One region of the Pseudomonas sp. FA117 genome, then DNA from elsewhere that is predicted to be linked to it. Evidence: riboswitches for the same ligand, from Rfam matches in the RefSeq annotation. Region 1 holds a riboswitch; the other holds the start of a gene.

Evidence for each region. A riboswitch is a leader RNA that binds a small molecule or an ion and turns the genes downstream of it on or off. The one in region 1 is predicted to bind cobalamin.
Region 2: linked by a shared signal. The riboswitch ahead of AC1TXO_RS10905 (TonB-dependent receptor) and the one ahead of AC1TXO_RS12440 (ABC transporter ATP-binding protein) in region 1 are both predicted to bind cobalamin.

The regions. Positions count from the first base shown of each region.
Region 1 is NZ_CM170675.1:2,711,415-2,720,030, reverse strand. Features, by position in the region: gene AC1TXO_RS12460 (amino acid adenylation domain-containing protein) at 1-854, opposite strand, end outside; gene AC1TXO_RS12455 (helix-turn-helix transcriptional regulator) at 1,269-2,033, shown strand; gene AC1TXO_RS12450 (efflux transporter outer membrane subunit) at 2,051-3,448, shown strand; gene AC1TXO_RS12445 (hypothetical protein) at 3,613-3,783, shown strand; cobalamin riboswitch at 3,832-4,038, shown strand; gene AC1TXO_RS12440 (ABC transporter ATP-binding protein) at 4,147-4,923, shown strand; gene AC1TXO_RS12435 (ABC transporter substrate-binding protein) at 4,920-5,888, shown strand; gene AC1TXO_RS12430 (FecCD family ABC transporter permease) at 5,888-6,910, shown strand; gene AC1TXO_RS12425 ((2Fe-2S) ferredoxin domain-containing protein) at 6,912-7,631, shown strand; gene AC1TXO_RS12420 (acyloxyacyl hydrolase) at 7,671-8,192, opposite strand; gene ptrR (putrescine utilization regulator PtrR) at 8,421-8,616, opposite strand, start outside.
Region 2 is NZ_CM170675.1:2,361,297-2,369,912, reverse strand. Features, by position in the region: gene AC1TXO_RS10945 (AraC family transcriptional regulator) at 176-1,081, shown strand; gene AC1TXO_RS10940 (TetR/AcrR family transcriptional regulator) at 1,090-1,689, opposite strand; gene AC1TXO_RS10935 (NAD(P)H-dependent oxidoreductase) at 1,781-2,398, shown strand; gene thpR (RNA 2',3'-cyclic phosphodiesterase) at 2,359-2,907, opposite strand; gene lpxO (lipid A hydroxylase LpxO) at 3,105-4,004, shown strand; gene AC1TXO_RS10920 (carboxymuconolactone decarboxylase family protein) at 4,109-4,453, shown strand; gene AC1TXO_RS10915 (GNAT family N-acetyltransferase) at 4,532-5,101, shown strand; gene AC1TXO_RS10910 (outer membrane beta-barrel protein) at 5,172-5,918, opposite strand; cobalamin riboswitch at 6,081-6,283, shown strand; gene AC1TXO_RS10905 (TonB-dependent receptor) at 6,396-8,537, shown strand.

The DNA of each region.
Region 1 (8,616 bases):
GCACCGCCACGGTTGAGCAGCGGCAGGCCCACGACCCAGTCGTCGCGCTGTGCGCTGCGGCTGAACAGGACATGCAGCGCCGCCAGCAGCACATGGAAGGCCGACGCCTGGTGCGCCTGGGCCAGTTGTTTCATGCGCCCGTGCAGGGCGTCGGGAAACGCCTGCACCCAGGTTCGTGAAGGCGCTTCATCGGTGGCACGGCGGTAATGATGACGCGCCGCCAGCAGCGGTTCGGGGATATGCGCGAAGCGCTCGAGCCAGTAGGCGCGGTCGCGCGCCTGGCGCAGCGAGCCGTGGTACTGGCGGTCTTCGTCGATGAAGTCGGCGTAGCCGACACTGGCCAGCGGTGGCTCGCCGCCTTCGAGCAGCGCGGTGTAGTGCTCGCCCAACGCCTTGAGCATCTGGCCGAAGCCCCAGCCATCGAGGATCAGGTGGTGGGCCTGGGTCGCCAGCCAGTGGCGCTCGGGGCCCAGGCGGATCAGGGCAAAGCGCAGCAGCGCCGAGCCGTCGAAACGATAGCCCTGCCCCATCTGCGCCTGGATCAAGGCCTGGGCGGCTGTCGTCGGCTCAGCCTCGGCGGACAGGTCGAACAGCGGCAACGCGAGCGTGGCATGCTCGGCGAACTGCTGCAGCGGCAGGCCATCCTCTCCGGCACCCGGCTGCAGGTGGGTGCGTAGCACCGGATTGGTCGCGACCAGGTTGTCCAGGGCCTGCCCCAGGATGTCCGGCTGCAGGGGGCCGGTGAGCTCGACATAGCCGCCGATGGTGTACAGCGGCGAGTCGCCCCGGCTCAGCTGATCGAGCCAGATATCGCGCTGGGCGCTGGTCAGGGGGTAGGTATCGGCGGCAGGCATGGGCTGGGAGGGTCCTTCTCCGTTGATCGTCGACGGATTCAAACACCGCCTGCGCGCGCTGTATGGCCCCGGAAACCCGGACAGTTTCGGACGCGTCCCAGGTTGCTTATTTTTCTGTAGGAAATCAGCTACATATCACCCCCTTGGATGACCTACCTGCCTGCGCTGGTGCGCCGAACGTGGCGCCAACAGCGGATTTATGACGTCAATTGGCTGACTACCGCTGCAACATCTACTTTCACTCTGTCAGTTTTGTCCCGCCATTTTGTCCGATTTGATGCCATTTTCTGTCCCCGGTTTCCATTACAGACGCAGGCGCCAGGGTCGGGCTGAATAGCACCACCTTCGACCGGCCAAGGCACGAGCCCACTCGCCCGATGCCTGCGCAGTACCCGACTCAAGGACGAACAGGACATGAAGCTGATCCGCAGCCTCGAACACCATCACGATGCGCGCCTCTACCTGCAACTGGGCGAACTGATCGCCAGCAGTGGCGAAGCACATTTCGCCGCACAGATGCTGCGCCTGGTCGATGACCTGGTGCCGGTGCACCGCCTGGACCTCAGCGAGTGGACGCTCGACAGCCGCCAGGCCAGCGTCGAGCGGGTCAAGGTACTCGGCGCTGCCGGCCTGGCCCTGGAGTTTCCACCGCAGGACCAGGCCGGCCATCCGCTGCTGCAGAATATTCTGCAGATGAAAGACCCGCTGCTGATCCAGGTAAAGTCACCGCAGAACGCGAGTGCAGCCCAGCAGAGTGCGCACCAGTGCAACCTGGTGTCGTGCAACGGCGACCGGCGCTGGGTCATCTGTTTCCATCGCCTGCCCAGCCAGGCAGCCTTTGCCCTGGCCGAGCTGTCGTTGCTCAAGAGCCTTTCCGACACCCTGCTGCCGCTGCTCGAGCACCATGCCCAGCACCACACGCACGCCCCGAGCGACGCAGGCGGCCTGCCCGACAGCCTGCGCCACGGCTTTGGCGAGCGGCTGGCGCAGGAAGCGGTGCAGTTGTCCAGCCGCGAACAGGAAGTCTGCCTGGGCCTGCTTACCGGCGGCACGGTACCGGAAATGGCGCAGCGTCTGAACGTGAAGATCAGTTCAGTGGAAACCTACCTCAAGCGCGCCACCGCCAAGCTCGGTGTCAGCGGCCGCCACGGCCTGGCCAGATGGATGGCCGGCGCCTGAAACCCAGAGAACCCGCAATGCCCAGATACCCCGCTGCCCTGCTGGCCATACTGCTGTCCGGCTGCACCCTGGCCCCCGACTATGAACGCCCGGACGCGCCCGTCGCGACCAGCTTCCCCACGGGGGCGGCCTACCAGGGCGACACCACAGCCACCCGCCAGAGCGAAGACTGGCACCAGGTGTTCAAGGATCCGCTGCTGCGCCAGCTGATCGACAGCGCCCTGCTCAACAACCGCGACCTGCGGGTGGCGGCGCTCAATGTCGAAGCCTATCGCGCGCAGTTCCGCATCCAGCGCGCCGAACTGCTGCCCAAGGTTTCCGCCGATACCAAGGGCCAGCGTCAGTATCTGCCGCGCAGCATGACCGGCACCGGCGACGGCGCCATCACCCAGACCTACGCCGCCACCCTGGGCGTGAGCGCCTATGAGCTCGACCTGTTCGGCCGCCTGCGCAGCCTCAGCGACAAGGCCCTGCTCACCTACCTGCCCAGCGAACAGGCGCAGCGCAGCGTGCAGTTGGGCCTGGTGGCCAGTGTCGCCAGTGGCTACCTGACCTGGCGCGCCGACCTCGAACTGCTCGAACTGTCGCGCCAGACCCTTGCCGCCGACCAGCAGAGCCTGCGCCTGACCCAAGGCCAGCGCCGCGCCGGCACCGCGTCAGCGCTGCAACAGATCCAGGCGCAGACCAGCGTCGACAGCGCCCGCGCCGCCGTCGCCCGCTATCAGCGCCAGGTGGCCCAGGACATCAACCAGCTCACCCTGCTGGTCGGTGTGCCCCTGGACGAGGGCAACCCAGGCCTGCCGCTGGCGGCGCAGCAGATGATCGGCCTGCCGGCCGGCTTGCCCTCGGCACTGCTGCAGCGTCGCCCCGACATCCTCGAAGCCGAGTACCAGCTGCGCGCTGCCAACGCCGACATCGGCGCAGCCCGGGCAGCGTTCTTTCCCAGCATCAGCCTGACCGCCAATGCCGGCAGCAGCAGCCGCGAGCTGTCCGGCCTGTTCGACGGCGGCAGCGGCACCTGGCTGTTCCAGCCACAGATCAACCTGCCGCTGTTCACAGCCGGCAGCCTGCGTGCCAGCCTCGATTACGCACGCCTGCAAAAGCAGATCGAGGTCGCGCGCTATGAAAAATCGATCCAGGTGGCCTTCCAGGAAGTCTCCGACGGGCTTGCCGCGCGGGCGACCTACCAGCGCCAGTTGCTGGCCCAGCGTGACCTGGTGGATTCGACCCAGCGTTACTACGACCTGGCCCGCAACCGCTATCGCATCGGCGTCGACAGCAGCCTGACCTTCCTCGACGCCCAGCGCTCGCTGTTCAGCGCCCAGCAGGGGCTGATCAACGACCGGCTGGCCCAGTTGCTCGCCGAGGTCAACCTGTACGCCGCCCTCGGCGGCGGTTGGGCGCCCCATCCATGAAGCCCGCTTGCGCAACCGTCGGTCGGCACTGACGTCAGTTGCATGGACCGCACTGGCTCGACAGCCACTCCCAGATAATGAGGGCTTGCCCAAGGGCGGCCCCTCACTCCTGTGTTGGCCCGCCTGCGGGTGGGCCTTTTTTCAACCCAGCGAGGGTGGACGTCATGAACGAAAAGCACTGGATGGGCGGCGGCGACGCTCAGAGCGACTGGCCCGAGCTCGAGCCTGAGCCCCGCAACGACCGCGTCGATGACCCGGACGTGGACCCTGACCTCAACGAGGATGAAGACAATCGCCCCGGCGTGCCGGCCAGCGATCCGGAGTCCGGTGCCTGAGCGCCTGCGGCCCGGGCCGCGGTTGACTCCCCTGCCCATAAATGCTCAGATGCGCCCCTTGTTTCAGGTGTCCACGACCGCCGTGTCGGGGATTAAACGGGAAGCCGGTGCCTCGCCCAGTGCGACCAGTCCGGCGCTGCCCCCGCAACGGTAAGCGAGCGACGCATTCGATACACCACTGTGCCTGCGGCATGGGAAGGTGAGTGCCTCACGCCCCTCGCAAGCCCGGAGACCGGCCTGTCACTGCAGTTGGCAACACCCGCGGTGGGCGGGCGTGGGCCGGTCTTCGCGGCAGCCTTGCCTGCGCGACGCCTCCACGCGCATCCACCGTTCGGGTTTCACTCACCCTGCGACGGTCCGCTCATGTCACGCCCCACCCTGCATATCCAAGGCCTGCACTGGTCGCCGCACAGCGGTGGGCGCGCCCTGCTCGAGAACATCGACCTGCAGATCGGCGCCGGCGAGTTCGTCGGCCTGATCGGCCCAAACGGCAGCGGCAAGACCAGCCTGCTGCGCTGTGCCTACCGCTTCAATCGCCCGCACGCTGGCCAGGTCCAGCTCGATGGCGAAGACATCTGGCAACGCAACCCACGCTGGGTAGCGCAGCGTATCGCGGTGATGCTGCAGGAATTTCCCGAGGACTTCGGCCTGACCGTGCGCGATGTCGTGGCCATGGGCCGCACGCCGCACCTGGGCTGGTTCGACGGCGACGGCGACCCGGGCCTGATCGACGACACCCTGGCCAGGCTCGGCCTGCTGCCCCGCGCCCTGGATGCGTTCGTCTGCCTGTCGGGCGGCGAAAAGCAGCGCGTGCTGCTGGCCCGGGCGCTGGTCCAGGAGCCGCGCCTGCTGATTCTCGACGAGCCGACCAACCATCTCGACCCCCGCTTCCAGCTGGCCCTGCTGCAGCAACTGCGCGGTACCGGCCTGAGCCTGCTGGCCAGCTTCCACGACCTGAACCTGGCAGCCGCCTTCTGTGACCGCCTGTACGTGATCGACGGCGGCCGCATCGTCACCCATGGCACGCCGGAGCAGGTGCTGACCGAGCAATGCCTGGCCGAGGTGTTCGGCGTGCAGGCCCTGGTCGACCGCCACCCGCTGGCCTCCCATCCACGCATTACCTGGATCAGCCCCGCATGAAACCGCTGCTCACCTGCCTGGCCCTGCTCAGCGCCCTGCCCCTGTTCGCCCAGGCCGAAAGCTACCCGCTGACCGTACGCAGTTGCGACCGTGACGTGACCTTCACCCACGCGCCGCAGCACGCCGTCAGCCACGACATCAACCTCACCGGCATGCTCCTGGCCCTGGGCCTGCGCGATCACATGGCCGGCTACAGCGGCATCAGCGGCTGGAAGACCCTCGACCCGAGCCTGCGCGAGGCGCTGGCAGGCCTGCCGGAGCTGGCACCGCGCTATGTGTCTGTGGAGAACCTGCTCGATGCCGATGCCGACTTTTTCCTGGCCGGCTGGAGCTATGGCATGCGCATCGGCGGCCCGGTCACGCCCCAGACCCTGGCGCCATTCGGTATCCCGGTGTACGAGCTGAGCGAGTCGTGCTCGTGGATCATGCCGCAGCGCCAGGCCAGCCTCGAAGACCTGTACCGCGACCTGGACAACCTGGGTCGGATATTCGATGTGCGCGAGCGCGCCAGCGTGCTGGTCAGCCAGCTGCGCCAGCGGGTCGAACGGGTCGCGGCGCAAGTGGCCCAGGCCGGGCAACGGCCACGGGTGTTCCTCTACGACAGCGGCGAAGACCGCCCCACCACCTCGGGGCGCCTGGGCATGCCGCAGGCTCTGATCAGCGCTGCCGGTGGTGACAATGTGATGAGCGACGTGAGCGCCAGCTGGACCCAGGTCAACTGGGAAAGCGTGGTGGAGCGCGACCCGGAGGTGATCGTCATCGTCGACTACGGCCCGACTTCGTGGCAGCAGAAACGTGATTTCCTCCTGCAGCACCCGGCGCTGGGCAGCGTCGAGGCGATCCGCAAGCAGCGCTTCGTGGTCCTGTCGTACCTGGAGGTCACGCCCTCGGTGGAGAACGCCCAGGCCATCGAGACCCTGGCCGGCGCCCTGCATCCGCAACTGTTCGCCGGGGCCCGTCACTGATGCCGATCCGCAGCCCTGCCGGCTATCGCCTGCTGATCGTCTCGCTGCTCCTGGCCCTGCTGCTGTCGTGCCTGCTGTCGCTGGGCTTCGGCTCGGCACAGGTGGAGCTGGGCAAGGTGCTCGGCATCGTCCTGCAGCAGGTGGGCCTGGATCAAGCCGGCGACTGGAGCCGCGGCCAGGCGCAGATCGTCTGGCAGATCCGCGCCCCCCGGGTGCTGCTCGGGGCGCTGGTCGGTGCAGGGCTGGCGCTGGTCGGCGGCGCGCTGCAGGCGGTGACGCGCAATCCACTGGCCGACCCCCACCTGCTCGGGGTCAGTTCCGGTGCAGTGTTCGGCGCCGTGCTGGTGGTGCTGTTTCTCGGCCCGTTCGCCGGCGTCTTCAGCCTGCCGCTGGCGGCTTTCATCGGCGCGCTGGGCAGCATGCTGCTGGTGCTCGGGGTGGCCAGCCGTGGCGGGCGCCTGGAAAGCGATCGCCTGCTGTTGGCCGGGGTCGCGGTGTCGTTCGTGGTGATGGCCGCAGCCAACCTGCTGCTCTACACCGGCGACCCCCATGCCGCCGCCTCGGTGATGTTCTGGATGCTCGGCGGCCTGGGCCTGGCGCAGTGGTCACTGCTGTGGTTGCCGGCACTCTGCGTGCTGGCCGGCTTTGCCCTGCTGATGAGCCTGGCACGGGCGCTCAATGCGCTGATGAGCGGTGAACAGACGGCCGTGAGCCTGGGGTTCGACACCCGCGGAGTGCGCGCCAAGGTATTCGTCGGCACAGCGCTGCTGACCGGGGTGCTGGTGTCGCTGTCCGGGGCCATCGGCTTCGTCGGCCTGATGCTGCCGCACGTGGCCCGGCGCCTGGTCGGTGCCGAGCACCGGCGCCTGCTGCCGGCCTGTGCCCTGCTCGGTGCGCTGTTCATGATCTGGGTGGACGTCGGCGCGCGCACCCTGATTGCTCCGCAGGACCTGCCGATCGGCATCGCCACGGCCGCCATCGGCGGGCTGTTCTTCATTCTGTTGCTGCGGCGCAAGGCTTGAGATGACCTACACCTGCGTATTGTTCGTCGGCCCCGACCTGGCCGAAGGCTCCAGCAGCCAGGCCTTCCGCCAGCAGCTCCAGGCGGTGCGCGGCCCGGCTGTGCTGGACGACCTGATCGACACTGCCACAGGCTTCGACGGCCTGTGGCGACGGGTCGAGGCATTCATCGGCACCGCCACGGGCAAGCTGCTGCTGATCGATCTCGACCCCGGCGCCGACAGCGCCTACCTCGACTGGCTGCGCGCCGAACTGCTGGCCCTGGCACCCGAGGCTGGCGCACGCTTGTTCGTCAGCGCCGCGCTGCTGGGGCGTCACGTGCTATCGGCGGACAAGGCCTGCGCGCTGATCGAGCAGACCGACGAGCATCTGCCCTGCGAAGGCGCTGGCGAAATCCCCGCCAAGCCTGGCTGGTCGAACATTCCGCCGCACCGTCACCAGTTGTTCCTGTGCATCGGCGCCCGCTGTGTGCGGCGCGGCGCGCTGCCACTGTGGAAGCGCCTGCGTCAGCGCCTGGCGGCGGCCAATGCCATCGAGACCGAAGACGGTGTGCTGATCACCCGAACCTACTGCCAATACCCGTGCAACCGCGGCCCGATCGCCACGGTCCATCCAGCCGGACACTGGTACCGAGTGGCCAGCGAGGCGGATGTGGATCGGCTGGTGGAGGAACAACTGCTGGAGCATCGGGTGGCGCGGCAGGTGCTGATCGCCCGCCAGTGATGTGCCGTCGGCCCGGGTCCGACGGCACACCAACAACCGTTAGAAGCCGGCGCTGTAGAACAACGCGTACGACTCGATACCGTCGTTCGGCTGTTTGATGCCGGCGTTGGAGTAGTGGGTGGCGCGGATGCCGATCTTCTGGTCGCCCGGCAGCTTCAGACCGAAGCCGATGCGGTCTTCGAAGTTGACCGAAGAGCCCAGTTTCTGGTCGCCGACGTCGGTCTTGGAGAAGGCCGCCAGGCCGATACCGGCCTCGATGAACGGCACATAGCCCGAATCACCGAACTCATAGACGAACACCGGGCTGAACGACAGGGAGTGAGCGCCGCTGTAGTCGCCGCCTTCCCAGTAGGTGTAGGCGCCGTCCCAGTAGCCGGTCAGGTGACCGACGCTGCTCTGCAGCCATTTCTTGTCCCAATCGAACGACAGGCCGATGCGATAGGTCATGTCGCCCTGGCTGGTGGCGCCCACGGCACCGGAAATCTGTGCGGCCTGGGCGGCGTTGGCGCCAGCGAACGCCAGCACTGCAGCGGCCAGCGAGGTGGCAAGACGTTTTTTCATCAATGACTACTCCAGAAGGTCTTCACGGGCAGGCGCCCGTTCTGGTCGCCTGCGGCAAGTGGAGGCTTGGCCTCTCGTTGTTGACCTGCGCCCCAGCCCGTCCCACCTGGGGTCACAAGTAGTAATACTTTTGCGATTATCATCATGCAGGAACAAAGATGAAAGTGATTTGCCACCATCGGATATGAAAAATGTTAGCAAGGTATCGGTTTTTCCGCTTGAGCAGCGTCAGCCGGCCTGTTCTTCCAGCAACCGGATGAACATGCTCAGGCTGCGCGATACCGTACCCCTGCGCCATACCAGCCAGGTCTTGAGGTAGCGGAAATCCTCCGACAACGGCCAGGCGCTCACGGTGCTTGCCCCCGGCATGCTGTCGAGCATGCTGCGCGGCATCAGCGCCAGCCCCGCCCCCGCGCTGACACAG
Region 2 (8,616 bases), 350 kb from region 1:
ACCTCGCAAGGTTGAAACGATTCAGGCTGCGCATTCTGCGCATCGAAACGCCCTCGGCCCACAACCGATTCTCCGGCATTCGTGCCTGATTCTCCGGACTTGACCGGAACGATCTGGCGCTGGACTGTCAATCTGCGAAGATGCCAATGTCTGATCCTCTGCCCCCGGTTCGCCCATGCACCTGACCCAACACGTCGACGCCAATGCCCCGCTCTGTTCGCTGATCCGCGCCCTCGCCTCGCGCCCGGGTTTCGTCGATACCCACCTGCCACAGGTCCAGGTGCTGTCCTGGGACCACTACGTCGCCAGCAGCCCGCAGATCTACGAGCCCAGCCTGATCATCCTCGCCCAGGGCAGCAAGCTGGCACGCCTGGGCCCGCGCACGCTGGAATACGGCGCCGGGCACTACCTGATCCAGGCGCTGTCGGTGCCGTTCATGTGCGAGACCTTCGCCACCCCGCAGGCGCCGATGCTTGGCGTGGCCGTGGACATCGACTGCACCGTGCTCAGCGAACTGGTGCACAGCATGGACCTGCCACCGGATCCGGGCGTGCAGGCGCAGACGCCGCAGTCGATGAGCTCCGCCGCACTCGACGCCCCCATGCGCGCCAGCGTCGAGCGCCTGCTCGAGTGCCTGCAGGACCCGCTGGATGCCAAGGTGCTGGGGCCGACCCGGGTGCGCGAAGTGCTGTATACCGCGTTGCGTGGGCCGCAGGCCGGCGTACTGAGGGCGCTGGTCGAGCAGCAGGGGCATTTCGCGCGCATCGGCACGGTGCTCACCTACCTGCGCGACCACTATGCCGAGCCGTTGACCGTCGAGGCCCTGGCCAGCCGCGCCAACATGAGCGTGTCGACCTTCCATGAGCATTTCAAACGCTGCACCGAACTTGCGCCGGTGCAGTACATCAAGCGCCTGCGCCTGCTCAAGGCCCAGCAGATGCTGATCGGCGAGCGCCTGGGCGTGGCCCAGGTGGCGCACCGGGTGGGCTATCAGAGCACCTCGCAGTTCAGCCGCGAATACAAGCGCGAATTCGCCCGCAGCCCTGGCGACGAACTGCCCTACCGCAGCCTGCCGGTGTAACCCCGGGCTCAGGCCTGGCGCAGGACCATCGCCACGATCCCGGCGCGCAGCTCAGCCTTGGCCTGCGCCGGCTCCACCTCACCCGACGCCGCTGCCTGCGACAACGCCTCGGCCGCGCCGACCAGCAGACGCAGCCCCGCCAGGCCGATATCCGCCCGCGGTGCAAAGGGCGCCAGGGCCTGGCGGCACTTGTCCAGGAATGGATCTTCGTAGCCGCGCTTGAGCGCCTCGAGCTCCGGCGAGCCGGCGAGTGCCGCGCTGACGCCCGGAATTTCACGGCCCTGGGTCATCACGCAATCGACATAGGCCTCGGCGATCACCGCGGCCCGCGCCTCGAGCGCAACCGGGCAATCAGCCAGCACCGCCTCGAGCATGGCGGTCTGACGCGCGTCGTATTCCTCATAGAGCGCCACCAGCAAGCCGTTGCGCGTGTCGAAGTGATCGTACACCACCGGTTTGGTCACCCCCGCCAGCTCGGCCAGGCGCCCCAGGCTCAGGGCATCGGTGCCTTCGTCGCGGACCATCTGCCAGGCGACACCGATCAGTTGCCGTCGACGATCATCGCGAGTCAGGCGTTTGCGCACGGGACGGGTTTCATCGCTTGACATCGATTACCTACCAAAAGTAACTTACTAAACGTAACTTACGCCGAGTATATAACGCCCGGCCCTTTCCTGCACGTCCCCAAGGAATACACCCATGCACGCCCTGATTGTCCTGGCTCATCCCGACGCCAACTCGCTGACCCACGCCCTCGCCCGCCAGGTTGCCGATGGCCTGGCCAGCGCCGGCCACAGCAGCGAAATCGCCGACCTGGCCGCTGAAGGCTTCGACCCGCGCTTCGCCCTCAGCGACCTTGAAGTCCACCGCCACCTGGCCACACCCTCGGCCGACGTGCTCGCCGAGCAGGCGCGCATCGAGCGTGCCGACACCCTGGTACTGGTCTACCCCGTGTACTGGTGGTCGTTCCCAGCCCTGCTCAAAGGCTGGATCGATCGCGTCTTCAGCAACGGCTGGGCATTCGGCTACGAAGACGGCAAGACCACCAAGCTGCTCGGCCACCTGAACGTCCACCTGGTCGCCATCGGCGGTACCGACGCCGGCCTGTTCGACCGCCACGGCTACGGGGCGGCGATGCGCGTACAGATCGAGCACGGCATCTTCGACTGGTGTGGCGCCCAGGTGTCGAGCTCGATCCTGCTGGACGAAAGCGAAGGCCCCGACACCGCGCAGCACCTGCCGACTGCCTACTCCGTCGGCCAGCGCCTGTTCCCGGCTCAGGCCTCGTCCAACGCCCACTCGGCGAGCGGCCAGTAGCGCCCCTTGCGTGATTCGTACAGACCGAACCTGCGGGCGTTGAGAAAGAACTCCGGGGGTTGGCCGGCTTCGGGCGGCGACGCCTTGTAGTCCCGCGACAGGGTCAGGTGCGGGCGGTAATCGCGGGCCTGTTCGGCAATGCCCAAGGGCAGCGTCAATTGCTGCAGGCGGTAGACCAGTTGCCGCAGGCCGTCGGGTGTGGCGCTGGGCTCGAGCACCAGCGCACCCGCACGCCGCCATACCTCGAGACGATCGAGCAGCAGGCGGATCGGCGCAGCCGGGCGCACCATCCCCTCCACGGCGGCGCACAGCGCAGGCACCTGGGCGGCATCCACGTCGCCCAGGAACAGCAGCGTCACATGGAAATTCTCGGCCAGCACCGGCTTGCCGGCCCTCAACTGCAGATCACGACGCCATTGGGCAATCGCCCGCCGCTGGGCCTCGGACAAGGCCAGGGCGAAGAACAGGCGCTTGAAAGGCGCGCCGACCGGGCGGACATCCTGAACCATCACTCACTCCTCAAGGGCCCGCAAGCGCGGGCCGAACAGCATCCAGCACACAGGAAACCGCTGCGTAGAACGTACGATGTTTCATCTTCATCAATCAGCAATGTCTGAACAATAGGTACAAACTGACGACACGATTGTTTATGCTGGCGGGCTACAGCCATGGCGCATGGCCATTTTTATTCGACAAGTAACCGTCCATGAAAATTGCACTCGTACTGATCTTCGTCCTCTCGATCGCCTATGTTCACCTGCGCGGTCGGGTTCGTCACAAGCTGACCCGTCAGTTGGGTGACCATTCCAGCTTCCTCGCCCCGGTCAACAGCTTCCTCTACCTGTTCTCCAGACACCCGGCCAAGCCCTACCTGCCGGTCGAGTCGTTCCCCGAGCTGCAACCGCTCAAGGACCACTGGCAGGAGATCCGCGAGGAAGCCCAGCAGTTGCTCCACGCCGGCGAGATCAAGAAGTCCGACAACTACGACGACGTGGGCTTCAATTCGTTCTTCAAGACCGGCTGGAAGCGCTTCTACCTGAAGTGGTACGGCGAGAGCCACCCCTCCGCCATGACCCTGTGCCCGCGCACCACCGAGCTGCTGCAAGGCATCGGCACGGTCAAGGCAGCGATGTTCGCCACCCTGCCGCCAGGGGCCAAGCTGGTCCGCCACCGCGACCCTTATGCCGGTTCCTATCGCTACCACCTGGGCCTGGACACGCCGAACGACGATGGCTGCTACATCGATGTGGACGGCGAGAAATACTCCTGGCGTGACGGCGAGGCGGTGATCTTCGACGAGACCTACATCCACTATGCGGCCAACACCACCGAGCACAACCGCATCATCCTGTTCTGCGATGTCGAGCGGCCGCTGAAGTATCGCTGGGCGAGCGCCTTCAACCGCTGGTTCAGCCGCAACGTCATGGCCGCCGCCGCTGCCCCGAACGATGCCAACGACAAGACCGGCGGCATCAACCGCCTGTTCACGCGCATCTACAAGATCCGCGAGCGTGGCAAGGCCATGAAGAAGCGCAACCGTACCCGCTACTACCTGGAGAAGTGGGCCGTGGTCGCCGCGCTGGTGCTGCTGTTCGTCTACATCTGACCCATCCTCTGCAGCCTCGTTGCCCTGGCGCAACGAGGCCTGCCCTCCTGCCGATCTTCGACTAGCCTGATAGCTCCTGTTGCCAACCTCGCAAGGTGAACACGATGAGCATGATGGACTGGGACGCCTACCGTAAGCAGTTGATGGCCGGCATCGGCGATCTCAAGCAACTCTCCCCCGATACCGTGGCCGGCTATGCCACGGCCAGCGCTGCCGGCGCCAAGACCCACCACCTCGACGCCAAGACCCGCGAGCTGATTTCCCTGGCCGTGGCGGTGACCACCCGCTGCGACGGCTGCATCGCCGTGCATTCGCAGCAGGCGGTCAAGCAGGGTGCGACCCGCGAGGAAATCGCCGAAGCCCTGGGCGTGGCCGTGGCGATGAACGCCGGTGCGGCCTTGGTGTACTCGGCGCGGGCGCTGGATGCGGTCGGCAAGGCCGGCAGCTGAGCGTCGCGGGCGCCGCCGCACTTGCATGACGGCGCCCATCCACCCAGACTTGCCGGCCCAGCCCGAGCAGGAACCGCCATGATCCACCTTCGCCCCATGACCCCGGACGACTTCGAGCGTTTCTGGCCAACCTTCCAGGCGATCGTCCAGGCGCGCGAAACCTATGCGTACGATCCGCAGTTGTCGCAGCAGCAGGCGCGTCACCTGTGGCTGGAGATGCCGCTGCGCACCCTGGTGGCCGAGGAGGACGGCGAGTTGCTGGGTTCCTACTACCTCAAGGCCAATGCCGCAGGCCCCGGCGCGCACGTGGGCAACTGCGGGTACATGGTGACGCCGCAGGCACGCGGTCGTGGCGTGGCACGGGTGATGTGCGAGCACTCGCAGAAGCTGGCCCGCCAGGAAGGCTTCCTGGCCCTGCAGTTCAATTCGGTGGTGGCGAGCAACGAGGTGGCGGTGGCGCTGTGGCACTCACTCGGTTTCGAGACCGTCGGACGCCTGCCCAAGGCTTATCGCCATGCGACGCTGGGCCTGGTCGATTGCCTGGTGATGTACAAATGGCTGGCCGACGAGCCGGTGACGGAGAAGCCGGCGCTGCTGATCGGGCGCAAGAACATCGAGGCGCGGGTGTCGCGGCGACGGGGGCGTTAGCCCCGGTCACTGCGGTCTGCAGGAACGGCACACGCCCGCCCCTGCATGACGCATACAGCCATCTGAGGCATCAGAACGCCAGGCCGACCTTCACGCCAAACTCGTCACGCTTGAGCTTGTTGTTGTCGGCGACCGGCGAATCCTCGTCGAGCTTGTACTCGGTGCGGGTGTAGTACACGCCGGCCTGGATCGGCATGCCGCCCTGCTGGTTCATCAGCAAGGTGACTTCGGCATAGGGGTTGGTGCGGTCCTTCATGTCGACGCTGTCGCTGCCGAAATCGTCGACCTTCAGGCGCGCGCGACCATCAATGGTGTGACGTGCACCGACTTCGACACGCAGGGTCGAGGCGTCGAACTGGTGGTTGTAACCCAGGGCCGCCTTGGCGAACGGCGACTTGTAGGTCAGCTTGGTGTCCAGATCGTTGATCTCGGGCTCGAAGCGGGTCCAGCTGTAGCCGCCGCCGACGATGACGTCGACGAAGTTGCGCGCATCCAGCGCGGCACGCCAGCCAAGGTCGAGGTCGGCCTGGGCCTCCTTGAGCTTGTTGTCGTTCTTCTTGCCGTATTTGGCTTCGGCACCGATCTGGTAGATGAAGCCGGATTCGGCAGTCATCTTGTTGCCGAAGTTGGCGAACACACCGCCTTGGCCCAGGTGCTCCTTGTCGGAGTCGCCGCCGCCTTCGAACTTGAACTTGTCGTAGGAACCGAGCAGGCCGAAGGTGAACAGCGGGTCGGTGCTGGGGGCTGCCATCGCTGCCAGGGGGGCGCCGAGCAGGGCCAGGGCGCAGGTGTGACGCAGCAGTTTTCCAGTGAACATTCGCGAAAGTCTCCATGACGTGAATAAAAAAGGGCGAACGAGCGGTTCGAGACAACGCATGCAGGAAAAGTTCGAAAAAAATTCAATAAAAACGCGCAACCTCGCAGTCCTTCACAGATTTACGCCCATCCAAACGATTGACTCCCCTTGCGTTCGGTGGTCAGATGCGCGCCAGTTTCAGGTGTCCTGCGCCGCCGTGCGCAGGGTGAAACGGGAAGCCGGTGCGTCTTTGCAGACAAGTCCGGCGCTGTCCCCGCAACGGTAAGCGAGCGAAGCTTTCGACACACCACTGTGCATCTGCATGGGAAGGTGAAGGCTTCACGACCCTCGCAAGCCCGGAGACCGGCCTGACGCTTCAGTTGGCAAACCCGCGGTGGGCGGGCGCAGGCCGGTGTTCGCGTGCGCGCCTGCGTGCGTGTTGCTCGTCTTTGCGTTGTTTCCACCGGGCTCCATTCATTCCTGAACCCGTGGAACGACATGTCCCGACACTTCACGCTTCACACCCTGGCCGCCTGCATGGCCGTCTCCCTGCCGGCCCTGGCCGAGCAGCCGCAAGGCAAGGTCCTGGACCTGCCTTCGACCGCCATCACCGACACCCGTGACGAGCACACCGTCGACCTGGCCACCCCCACCCAGGCAGGTTCGCGCCTGAACCTCAGTGCCCTGGAGACACCGGCCAGCACCAGCAGCATCACGTCCGAGCAAATCCAGCAACGCGCCAACCTCACCGTGCAGGACGCCGTGACCCGCTCACCCGGCATCACCTCGGTCGGTACCCCGGGCAACGGCAACACCGCCCTCTCCGCCCGCGGTTTCACCGGCCATTCCTCGGTGATGACCCTGTTCGACGGTTCGCGCCTGTACACCGGTGCCGGCACCCAGACCTTCCCGGTCGACCCGTGGATGGTCGAGCGCATCGACGTGATCCGCGGCCCGGCCTCGGTGCTCTATGGCGAAGGCGCCACGGGCGCGGTGATCAACGTGATCCCGAAAAAGCCCTTCGACGGCGAGATCCGCAACCACCTGCGCCTGGGCTACGGCTCGTGGGATCGCCAGCAACTGGGCCTGGACAGCGGCGGCAGCCTGAGCGAACGCCTGAGCTACCGCCTGACCCTGAACAAGCAGGAGGGCAACGGCTGGGTCGACCGCACCGACTCTCGCAGCCTGGCCCTGAGCGCCGCCCTGCGCTTCGATGCCACCGACGACCTGAGCTTCACCCTGGCCCATGAGCGCGGCGATGCGCAGCCGGCCAACTATTTCGGCACGCCGCTGATCGACGGCCACCTGCGCGACAGCCTGCGCAAGAAGAACTACAACATCCAGAACGATGTGCAGCGCTACCACGACGAGTGGACGCGCTTCAATACCGACTGGACGATCAGCGACAGCGTCACGGCCAGCAACCAGCTGTACTACATCAAGAGTCGCCGGCATTGGCGCAATGCCGAGGACTACCAGTGGATTGGCGAGCAAGAGCAACTGCTGCGCAAGGGTTATCTGGAGATCAAGCACAACCAGGAGCAGATCGGTGATCGCCAGAGCTTCACCTTCGATCACTCGCTGTTCGGCTTGAACAGCAAGACCGTGGTGGGCGCGGAGTACAACAAGATCCGCTTCAATGTCGACAACAACTCGCCGTACAAAGATATCGGTGGCGACTATATCGATCCGTGGCACCCGGCGCCCGGTTGGTTCCAGAGCCAGAATGCAACCCGGCCCCAGACCCTCTCCACCACCCACACTTTCGCGTTGTTCGCCGAGAACCGCACCCAGCTCACCGATCGTCTGTCGCTGGTAACCGGTATCCGCCGCGACCAGAACCATATCGACCGTGACAACCTGATAGATGGCAGCCGCGTCGACCGCAGCCTGCAGGGCGGCAACTGGCGCGCCGGCCTGGTGTTCGCGGTGACCGACGACCTGTCGTTGTACGGTCAGTACTCCACCAGCGAAGACGGTGTGAACAACCTGATCAGCCTCAGCACGCGCCAGATCAACTACGACCTCACAGAGTCGAAACAGACCGAACTGGGCCTCAAGCAGCGGTTCTGGGACGGTCGTGGCGAATGGACACTGGCGGCGTATCACATCGTCAAGAAGAAGCTATTGGTGAATAACCCGGCGTCTGCTCTACATGAGCCACAGCAAGCCGGGCAGCAGACCTCCGACGGTGTGGAAGCAACGCTGGAACTGGACCTCGGCAATCAATGGCAAATGTCCGCGAACGCAGCGGTGGTACGTGCCAAATATGATGAGTTCAATGAAGTGGACGATGACGATGACGATGTCGTCCATGATCGCGCCGGCAACCGCCCGGCCAACGTCCCGCGCCGCACCGCCAACCTCTGGCTGAGCAAAGGCTTCGGCCAGACCGTCGACGCCGGCGTCGGCCTGCGCTACGTCGACCAGCGCTATGCCGACACCGCCAACGCCTACAGCGTCCCCGGCTACACCGTGGTCGATGCCAACCTCGGCTGGCAGGTGCTGCCCGACGTGCGCCTGGGCCTGCAGTTGAACAACCTGTTCAACCGCGACTACGTGGTTGCCGCCCACAGCGACGAACAATGGCTGCTGGGCGCACCGCGCTCGTACTTCGCGACGGTGGACTACAGCTTCTGATCCTGTAGACCTTGCCGGCCCCATCGCGGACTTGTCCCGCGATAGGGCCCGGCAAATCACCACAACACAAGAGATATAA